3 regions of the Plantactinospora sp. WMMB782 genome follow, and region 3 is predicted to be linked to each of the others. Evidence: riboswitches for the same ligand, from Rfam matches in the RefSeq annotation. Region 3 holds a riboswitch; each other region holds the start of a gene.

Region 1 (3,266 bases), 2.3 Mb from region 3:
GCGGAGTGCGGCACGAGCCTTGCGCAGTTCGGCGGTCTGCGGGAACGAGCCGATGGTGGTGGTGGGCAGTTCCGGCAGGTTCAGCCGCTGCTGCTGACGCTCGGCCCGGGTGGCGTAGTCGCCCCGTTGCCGGTCGGTCGGTCGAAGTGCGGCGAGCCGGGTCCGGACATCGTCATGCCGCCACGCTGCGGGGACGGCTGGTAGTGGTGCGGGCAGGTGTGCGGAGCCGTCGCGGAGGGCCCGGCCGAGCAGGACGACCTCGTCGACCTTCTGCCGGGCGAACGCGAGCCGGGCGTGCAGGTCGGGGTCGAGGTCGGTCTCGACGGACAGGTCGACCGGCACGTGCAGCAGCGAGCAGGACGAGGAGACGGCGACGTGGTCGGCCAGCCCGGCGACGGTCGCCCCGGTGACCACGGCCGCGCGCAGGTCCGTACGCCAGATGTTATGGCCGTCGACCAGCCCGGCCACGATCGTCCTGCCCCGCAGCGGTCCGGCGGCGGCGAGTCGTTCCAGGTTGCCCGGCCCGGCGACCAGGTCGATGCCGATCGCCTCGACCGGGGTGTCCAGCAGTGCGGGCAGGGCGTCGCCGAGTTCACCGAAGTAGCTGGCGACGAAGATCTGCGGACGGTGTTTCATCTGGCCGAGCCGGGTGTACGCCCGCCGCAGCGCGTCGATCTCGGCCGGGCTGCGGTCGGCGACGTAGCCGGGCTCGTCCAGTTGCACCCAGGCGACGCCGGCCTCGGCGAGGGCGTCGAGGATCGCGGCGTAGGTGCCGACCAGGTCGTCGAGCCGGGCGAACGGGTTGGCACCCTTGGCCAGCAGCAGGAACGTGGCCGGACCGACCAGCACCGGACGGGTGCTGATGCCCAGCGCGGCGGCCTCGGCGTGTTCGCGTAGCGCCTTGGCGGGATTCGCCGTGAACGTGGTGTCCGGGTCGATTTCCGGCACCAGGTAGTGGTAGTTGGTGGCGAACCACTTGGTCAGTTCCAGCGCCGGCTCGGCGTCCACACCCCGGGCCATCGCGAAATAGGTGTCCAGCTCGGACAGGCCGAGCCGGGCGAACCGGTCCGGGACCGCGCCGACGGCGACGGCGGTGTCCAGCACGTGGTCGTAGTAGGAGAACGTGTTGGACGGGATCGCGTCCAGCCGGGCGTTGCGCAGCGTCTGCCACACCTCGGCCCGCAGGCCCGCTGCCGTCTCCTCGAGCGCGGCGGCGTCGATCCTCCCGGCCCAGTAGGCCTCGACGGCCTTCTTCAGCTCCCGGTTCGCGCCGATGCGCGGATAGCCGAGCACGGTGCTCTGCCCGAATGCGGTGTTCACCTGACGGTGTCCTTCCCTCGAAGCGTCCGACGGACACCCGGAAAAAGGGGGAAGGCTGGGCACGGTGCGGCACCGGCTTCCGCCCGACCCTCCCGAGAGGCCGTCGACGGCGCACACCGGCGGTGTGCGCGGTGCGGGCAGGTCTTCGGACTCGCGGGCGTGACCACGGATGGTCGCCTACTGGCCGTCGCTTCCCAGACCGGAGTCGGTCCAGTGCTCTGTTGACGGCGGTCGTTCCCACTCACCGCTGCGGGGCAGTCCCGGTCTTGCACCGGGTTCCCTCTTACGACGCCCCGGCCTCACGACCGGGACGAACCAGCACCACCGACCATCGTACGGGCAGGACGACGGAAATTCCCCGGAGGCAGTCACCGACGAGTCGGCGACCCGATGTCGCTCCGGCTACTACCGAGACGGATTCGCGGCGATGACAAGATCGGTGGGTTGGCCCGCCCCCGGTCTCAGGGCTGTGCCACCGCGCGGCGGACTCCGACAGTACGGTGCCTGCTCGCCACGAGCTGACTCATCCTGCGAGCACCGGCACCCCCAGGATCACGACCACCCACAACACGTTCTGGCCGAAATCTCCCCGCCAGCCGAGGACCGCCTACAGCAGGGCGCCGCGAGAATCAACGCGCTCGCGGCCGGGGAGTTGACGGGAGACGCATGGGCGGCTGGGACTACGGCTCAAAAGCACTGCCGATCTTTGACGCGGTGGTCGACGAACTCGGCCGCCACGGGCTCATGGTGATCCCGAACAACCATCGCAGCCGCGGCAACTGGTGCTGCGACGAGGCGCACGGCGACGGGTTGTGGCACACCCCGCAGTACCCGGAGTCCGCGTGGACCGAAGACTGCAAGTTCATGGTGGCCCGCTACCGGCACCGGCCGCATGTGATCGGCGCGGAGCTACGTAACGAGATCCGCCCCGATCCCAGTCAGGGTCTGGCCCCCACCTGGGGCGACGGCGACCCGCTCACCGATTGGCGGGCGGCGGCGATCCGGGGCGGCAACGCGGTCCTGTCGGTCAACCCCCGGCTGTTGATCATCGTTGGTGGCATGGACTACCAGTCCAACCTGCGCGGTGCCCGAGACTTCCCGGTCACGCTTGCCCTCTCGCACCGCCTCGTGTACGCCACGCACCCTCGGCCCCCGCTCTCGTCATTGCCGGTTTCGTAGGGTGTTGGTTGCGGCGAGGGTGACCGTGAGGCGCCGGGTGACGAGCCTGCTGGCGAGGGCGAGTGCCTGGTTGCCGCAGCCGGAGATCGCGCTCGGCGGTGGGTTGCGGCGCCCGAGGACGCGCAGGGCGGCGGTGACCACCTGCTCGGGTGTCTGGAAGGCGGCCCCGCCGGTGGCGTCGGTGGTGCCGACGACGTCGAAGTATTCGGTGCGGGTGACACCGGGCGCGAAGGCGAGCACGCGTAGGCCGCTGCCGCGTGACTCGGCCCAGAGCGATTCGGTGAGGCTGAGGACGAACGCTTTCGCGGCCGAGTAGGCGGCCTGGTTTGGTACCGGGGCGTAGGCCGCCACGCTGGTGATGTTGAGCAGGTAGCCGGTGCCGCGTTCGCGCAGCGGGTTGATGAAGGCGCGGCTGAGGTCGGCGACCGCGCCCACGTCGACCGCGATCATGTGGCGTAGTCGTGCTGGGTCGTCGTCGTGGAAGCGGCCCCAGCTTCCGTGCCCGGCGTTGTTGATGAGGGCGGTGAGTGCGATGCCGCGCCGGTTCAGTTCGGTGGCGAGTGCGGCGCCGGGCGCCTCGATGCTTAGGTCGAGCGGGATCGGTGTGACCTTGACGGCGTGCGCTGTACGCAGTTCGGTGGCGAGTGCGGTCAGCCGGTCGGCGCGGCGGGCGGTGAGGACCAGGTCGGAGCCGAGGGCGGCGAGCCGGCGGGCGAACGCCGCGCCGATGCCGGAGCTGGCGCCGGTGATCAGGACGGTCTGGTTAT
Region 2 (3,266 bases), 1.1 Mb from region 3:
GCGGCCAGCCGGATCGGTGCCCCGCTCGGTCACGACTTCGCGGTGCTCTCGCTCTCGGACCGGCTCAAGCCGTGGGCGGTGATCGAGCAGCGGCTGGCCGGGGCGGCTGCCGCCGATCTGGTGCTGGCGCTCTACAACCCGGCCTCGGCCAGCCGGCGTTGGCAGGTCGAGGCGGCCCGGCACGTGTTGCTCCGGCACCGCGCAGCCGAGACGCCGGTGGTGATAGCCCGGGACGTGGGCCGGCCGGGGGAGCGGATCACCGTCGTCGCGCTCGCCGAACTCGATCCGGCTGACGTGGACATGCGATGCCTGCTGATAGTCGGCTCCTCCACCACCCGCACCGACCGGCGGGCGGACGGCTCGACGGTGGTCTGGACCCCCCGCAGCTATCCCGGCTGACCGCCGTCGGCCGGGACGCCGACGGTCGCACCACCGTCGGCCGGGGCGGTCGGCGGCGCGTCGGGGCGGGCCGGCGCCAGTACCGTCTCCAGCCAGGCCAGTGCGGCGGCCACCTCGGCGGCCACGGCCGGCAGGGCGATCGGCGCCGGCCGGTCCACCAGCACCACCGGCAGCCCCAGCTCGCGGGCGGCGGCCAGCTTCGCCATCGTGTACGTCCCGCCGCTGTCCTTGCTGACCAGCACGTCGATCCGGTGCGCGAGCAGCAGTTCCCGTTCCGCCGCCAGCTGGTAGGGACCGCGGTCGCGCAGCAGCGTGACGTTGCCCGGCAACGGGACGGTCGGCTCGTCCACCACCCGGACCAGCAGCTCGACGCCGGTCAGGTGCAGGAAGGCGGCCAGCCCCTGCCGCCCGGTGGTGACGAAGGCCCGGCGACCGAGCCGGGGCACCAGGTCGGCGGCGGCGGCGAGATCCGGTACCCGGTGCCACCGGTCCCCGGGGCCCGCCGTCCAACCGGGACGCTCCAACCGCAGGTACGGGACCCCGGTCGACCCGGCAGCCAGCACCGCCGAGGAGCGGATCCGGGCGGCGTACGGGTGGGTGCCGTCGACGAGTGCGTCGACGGCGTGCTCGACCAGCCAGCGGGCGAGCCCCTCCGGCCCGCCGAACCCGCCGATCCGGACCTCGCCGAGCGGCAGCCGGGGGTCGGCGACCCGCCCGGCCAGCGAGGAGACCACCATGGTGTCGGGCCGACCGACCAGCGCGGCGGCCAGTTCCCGCGCCTCGGCGGTGCCGCCGAGCAGCAGCACCCGGTTCGTCACGGCGCGACGGTATCGGCACCCTCCGGCCGGGACAACCCCGCGCCCGCCGGGCCGTGACCGCCGACACCGGTCCGGTGCCGGGCCCGGTCGTGGTCGTGGGCCGGTTGACCGGCCTGACGTCGTCCGGCTACCGTCGACTCGCCATCTGCGGCGACATGAGGGAAGCCGGTGGGAATCCGGTGCGGTCGCGCCACTGTGAGCGGTCCCGACCCCGGTCGGGGTGCCGCGAGCCAGGACGCTCGGTCGTCGCAGCCTGTCGACGGGGACGCGTCATCCCCGAGGAGGTACTTCGCGCATGTCCAGTCCTGCCCCCGCCCGCCCGCTCGTCCAGCCGGCCGGCTCCGCCCGGCTACTGTGGACCGCCCTCGCCGTCGTCGCCGTACTCGCCCTGCTGGCCTACCTGGTCGCGTTCGACCAGGGCGCGGTCTCGCGCAGCGGCATGTTCCTGCACGAGCTGACGCACGACGGTCGGCACCTGCTCGGCGTACCCTGCCACTGACCGGCTGCCCGCCGTGCCGACGTTCCTGTCCGTACTGCTGCGTGGCCTGCTCGCAGGCCTGGTCGCCGGTCTGATCGCCGGCACCTTCGCCTACCTCGTCGGCGAGCCGCGGATCGATGCCGCGATCGCGATCGAGGAACAGGCGACCCATTCCGCACCCGGGGTCGAGGCCGACCACCACGCCGAGGAACTGGTCGGCCGGGACGGCCAGCGCGCCGGTCTCTTTCTGGCGACCGGGCTGTTCGGTGTCGCGATGGGCGGCCTGCTCGCCACCGGGTACGTCCTGCTGCGCCGTCGACTCCGCACCGCCGACGACGGCCGGGCGGCCCTGCTGCTGGCCGGTGCGGCGCTGCTCGGCGTGGTCGTCGTGCCGTTCGTCAAGTACCCGCCGAACCCGCCGGCGGTCGGCAACCCGGACACCATCGACCAGCGGACCGGCAGCTACCTGCTGCTGGTGCTGCTCGGCCTGGTGGCGGTCTGGGCCGGCGCCCTCGCCCACCGCTCGGTCCCCGGACGCGCCTCGTACCCGATCCGGGCCGCCGCGGCGGTCGGCGGCTTCCTGCTGGTCACGGCGGTCGGCTACACCGTGCTGCCGTCCTTCGCGGAGGTGCCGGACGGTTTCCCGGCGACCCTGCTCTGGGAGTTCCGGCTCGCCTCCCTCGGCACCCAGCTGGTGCTCTGGACCGGGATCGGCCTGCTCTTCGCCATCTCACTCGGATGGCGGCGGGACCGGGATCGCCGGCCGGCACCCGATGGACCGGTGCGCTCCGCGGGCCTGCCGGAGGATGTGCGGGCCCCGGCCGGGCGGTGAGCCCGACCGACCTGCACCTGGTCGCCCACGCCCACACCGCCGCGCTGCGCCGCGCGGTCTTCGGCGGCGGCGGCGAGGGCCTGGATCGGGGCGGCCTGGCGGCGGCCCGCGCGCTGGCCGGCACCGGGCCGGGGCGGCGCGGGCCGTTCGGCGACCGGATCGACGCCTGCCTCAGCACTCCGGCCGAGGCCGGCCGGCAGACCGCGTACGCGCTGGGCCTGCGCCCGACCGCCGAGCCCGGACTGGCGGACTGCGACTACGGCCGGTGGACCGGGTTGCCGCTGGCCGAGGTGGTGGCCCGGGAGCCGGACGCCGTGCGGGACTGGCTCGGTACGCCGCACGCGGCTCCACACGGCGGCGAGTCGGTCGAGTCGCTGCTCGACCGGGTCGGCCGCTGGCTCACCGGGCAGCGCGACCGGGGCGGGCGGATCGTCGCCGTCACGCATCCGGTGGTGGTCAGGGCGGCGCTGGTCCGCGCCCTGCGGCTGCCTGTCGCGGTGTTCTGGCGACTGGAGGTGGCGCCGCTGGCGGTGGTCCGGCTGACCGGGCGCGGCCCGGAGTGGCTGCTCCGGTTCACCGCGCCGGCCCTCGCCGAGCGGCCGGACCCGGACCTCGCCGAGCGGCCGGACCCGGGATAGCGGCGGACCGGCCCGGGAGCGCCGTTATTATTGACGCGTCAACGAGATGGGGGGCGGCCGTGCGGGAACTGCGAGACGGCCCGCGCCGCCACCACGCCCCC
Region 3 (3,266 bases):
GCGAGCGGGCCGCGCCGAGAAGGGCGACCGGGCGACCCCGGGTCGGGGGTCAGGCGGCGGCGAGGGCCGGGATCACCGAGTCCGGGACCCAGCGCGACCGCTGGCAGGGCGACCAGCCGCGGCAGCGCGGGCTGAGCACGGAGCAGAGCCGCTGCTCGGAGAGGACCTCGCCGTCCTCGTTCTCCCGCACCTCGTGGTGCACCGGTCGGATGGTGCCGTCCGCCGCCACCAGCAGGTGCCGTCCGGCGTCGAGGGTGTCGTCCGGCAGCAGGCAGGCCCGGCCCAGCCGCCGGGCGAACGCCGCGACGGCGCCCACCTCCGGCAGCCCCGCCGGCACCCCGTAGCAGTCGACGGAGGTCGGAAAGTCCCCGGGACGGTGCCACACGTCGACAAGCAGCGCGCCGGACGGCACCCGGGCCGGGTCGACCCCGCCGAGCGGCAGCACCGGTACGTCGAGCGCGTCGGCAAGCGCGAGGCGGATCTCCGAGGCGGCGACGCGCCTCTCCGTCCTCCAGTTCCACAGCTCGATCATTGCCGCCTCCTCGCCGTAATCGTTCGTGGCTGGATGCCGGTCCCACCTCGGGCATCCCCCGTCGGGCCGGATCACCCCTGGTGCCTGGGTGTAACGGCCTCACCCACGATGGTGCCGGGCACACCGGGTCGAGAGCGGCTAAGTTACCGGTCTGTGACCATATCCGCCGAAATAGACGAGCCTTGACTACCTATTGTAGTCGGAGCGGCACCTCGTTCCGGTGCGGCCTCGCCGGTGACGCTCACCCAGCGTGGCCTGTGTCGCCGGCCGGTCGGGCACCGGACAGTTCCTCAACCGACCATGCTCCGACCTGGACGGGTGCCGGAGCCGGGCTCCTCGGTCCGACTGGCGACCCGGGGACGACTGCTGAGATCCACGACACGCCCGACACACCATCTGGTGTTGCCCATCTGCCATCACACCCAGATATGGTGTTGCCCGCAGCTGGTTCGGCCGTCCTGACTGGTCGGTCGAGGCAACAGGGAACCCGGTGGAAGTCCGGGACTGCCCCGCAGCGGTGAGTGGGAACGACCGCCGTCAACCAAGCACTGGACCAGCCGGTCCGGGAAGCGACGGCCAGTAGGCGACGCCCCGGCGTCCTGCCCACGAGTCCGAAGACCTGCCAGCGCGCCGTACGCCGACCGGTGTGCGGCGGTCGGAGGCCGCGCGGGACGGCCGACGCCGGAGCCGGACGCGGTTGTCGCCGCGGGCCGGTGGCGTCCTCCCGCGCGCCCGACGACCTCGGGCGAGGCGTGAGGAGAGGGCCATGACGGTCGCGCAGGAGCAGACCGCTGTGCCGGAGCAGGATGCCGTTGGTTCGGGGCAGGCTGCGGGGCGGGAGCAGGTCGTGGTGCCGGAGCAGCGCCGGCAGGTCATGCGGGTCCGCAAGCGGAACGGCGACCTGGAGTCGGTGGACGTCAACAAGATCGTCCGGGCCGTGCAGCGCTGGGTCGACGACCTGGCCGAGGTGGATCCGCTGCGCGTGGCGACCAAGACGATAAGCGGGCTGTACGACGGGGCGACCACCGCCGAACTGGACAGGCTCTCGATCCAGACGGCGGCGGAACTGATCGGCACGGAGCCGCAGTACTCGAAACTGGCGGCCCGGCTGCTGGCCGCGTTCGTGGACAAGGAGGTACGCGGCCAGGGGGTGGCCAGCTTCAGCCAGTCCATCCGGTACGCGCACGGCCTGGGCCTGATCGGCGACGACACGGCCGCGTTCGTGGCCCGCCACGCCCGCAAGCTCGACGACGCCGTCGACCCGGACGGCGACCGGCGGTTCGAGTACTTCGGGCTGCGTACCGTCGCCGACCGTTACCTGCTGCGGCATCCCGAGACCCGGCTGGTGGTGGAGACGCCCCAGCACTGGCTGCTGCGGGTCGCCTGCGGACTGTCCCGGACGCCGGGCGAGGCGATCGGGTTCTACCGGCTGATGTCGTCGCTTGCCTACCTGCCGAGTTCGCCGACGCTGTTCAACTCCGGCACCCGGCACACCCAGATGTCGTCCTGTTTCCTGGTCGACTCGCCGCGCGACGAGCTGGACTCGATCTACGAGCGCTACCACCAGGTGGCGAAGCTGTCCAAGTTCTCCGGTGGCATCGGCATCTCCTGGTCCCGGGTGCGGGGTCGGGGCGCGCTGATCCGGGGCACCAACGGGCGGTCGAACGGAATCGTGCCGTTCCTCAAGACGCTCGACGCCGGGGTGGCGGCGGTGAACCAGGGCGGCCGGCGCAAGGGCGCGGCCTGCGTCTACCTGGAGCCGTGGCACCCGGACATCGAGGAGTTCCTGGAACTGCGGGACAACACCGGCGAGGAGGCCCGGCGTACCCACAATCTCAACCTGGCGAACTGGATCCCGGACGAGTTCATGCGCCGGGTCGAGTCCGACGGCGACTGGTCGCTCATCGACCCGTCCGACGCGCCCGAACTGCCCGACCTGTTCGGGGACGCCTTCGACGAGGCGTACCGGGCGGCCGAGAAGAAGGCCGTGCGGACCGTGCAGGCCCGGGAGCTGTACGGGCGGATGATGCGCACCCTCGCGCAGACCGGCAACGGGTGGATGACGTTCAAGGACGCCTCGAACCGGCTCTCCAACCAGACCGGCGAGCCGGGCAACACCATCCACCTGTCGAATCTCTGCACCGAGATCCTGGAGGTCAACAGCGACACCGAGACCGCGGTCTGCAACCTCGGCTCGGTCAACCTGGCCGCGCACGTCACCGCCGAGGGGGTCGACTGGGCGAAGCTGCGCGACACCGTACGCACGGCCGTGGTGTTCCTGGACCGGGTGATCGACATCAACTACTACCCGGCGGCGCAGGCGGCGGCGTCGAACCCCCGCTGGCGGCCGGTCGGGCTCGGGCTGATGGGCCTGCAGGACGCGTTCTTCACGCTGCGTCTGCCATTCGACTCACCGCAGGCCCGGGAGCTGTCGACCCGGGTCCAGGAGGAGGTCTTCCTTACCGCGTTGGAGACCTCGGCCGGGCTGGCGGAGCGGTTCGGGCCGCATCCGGCGTACCCGCAGACCCGGGCGGCCCGGGGTGAGCTGCACCCGGAGCTGTGGGGTGCGGAGCCGGCCCAGGCCCAGCGGTGGGCCGCGCTGCGGTCGACGATCGCCGCGCACGGCCTGCGCAACTCGCTGCTTGTCGCGATCGCCCCGACGGCGACGATCGCCTCGATCGCCGGCTGCTACGAGTGCATCGAGCCGCAGGTCTCCAACCTGTTCAAGCGCGAG

What was found. Region 3 has a riboswitch for cobalamin ahead of ACN28A_RS24115 (ribonucleoside-diphosphate reductase subunit alpha). Riboswitches for the same ligand answer to the same signal wherever they lie in the genome.
Region 1: another riboswitch for cobalamin. It lies ahead of metE (5-methyltetrahydropteroyltriglutamate--homocysteine S-methyltransferase); the one in region 3 lies ahead of ACN28A_RS24115 (ribonucleoside-diphosphate reductase subunit alpha).
Region 2: another riboswitch for cobalamin. It lies ahead of ACN28A_RS28560 (CbtB domain-containing protein); the one in region 3 lies ahead of ACN28A_RS24115 (ribonucleoside-diphosphate reductase subunit alpha).

Annotation. Positions count from the first base shown of each region.
Region 1 covers NZ_JBMHMC010000007.1:7,145,423-7,148,688, reverse strand. The annotation lists gene metE (5-methyltetrahydropteroyltriglutamate--homocysteine S-methyltransferase) at 1-1,320, opposite strand, end outside; cobalamin riboswitch at 1,440-1,655, opposite strand; gene ACN28A_RS33925 (glycoside hydrolase family 5 protein) at 1,987-2,499, shown strand; gene ACN28A_RS33920 (SDR family NAD(P)-dependent oxidoreductase) at 2,482-3,266, opposite strand, start outside.
Region 2 covers NZ_JBMHMC010000007.1:5,942,282-5,945,547, forward strand. The annotation lists gene ACN28A_RS28550 (precorrin-2 C(20)-methyltransferase) at 1-399, shown strand, start outside; gene ACN28A_RS28555 (cobalt-precorrin-6A reductase) at 387-1,217, opposite strand; cobalamin riboswitch at 1,336-1,478, shown strand; gene ACN28A_RS28560 (CbtB domain-containing protein) at 1,513-1,716, shown strand; gene ACN28A_RS28565 (CbtA family protein) at 1,730-2,527, shown strand; gene ACN28A_RS28570 (histidine phosphatase family protein) at 2,524-3,165, shown strand.
Region 3 covers NZ_JBMHMC010000007.1:4,874,374-4,877,639, reverse strand. The annotation lists gene ACN28A_RS24120 (hypothetical protein) at 50-532, opposite strand; cobalamin riboswitch at 961-1,173, shown strand; gene ACN28A_RS24115 (ribonucleoside-diphosphate reductase subunit alpha) at 1,299-3,266, shown strand, end outside.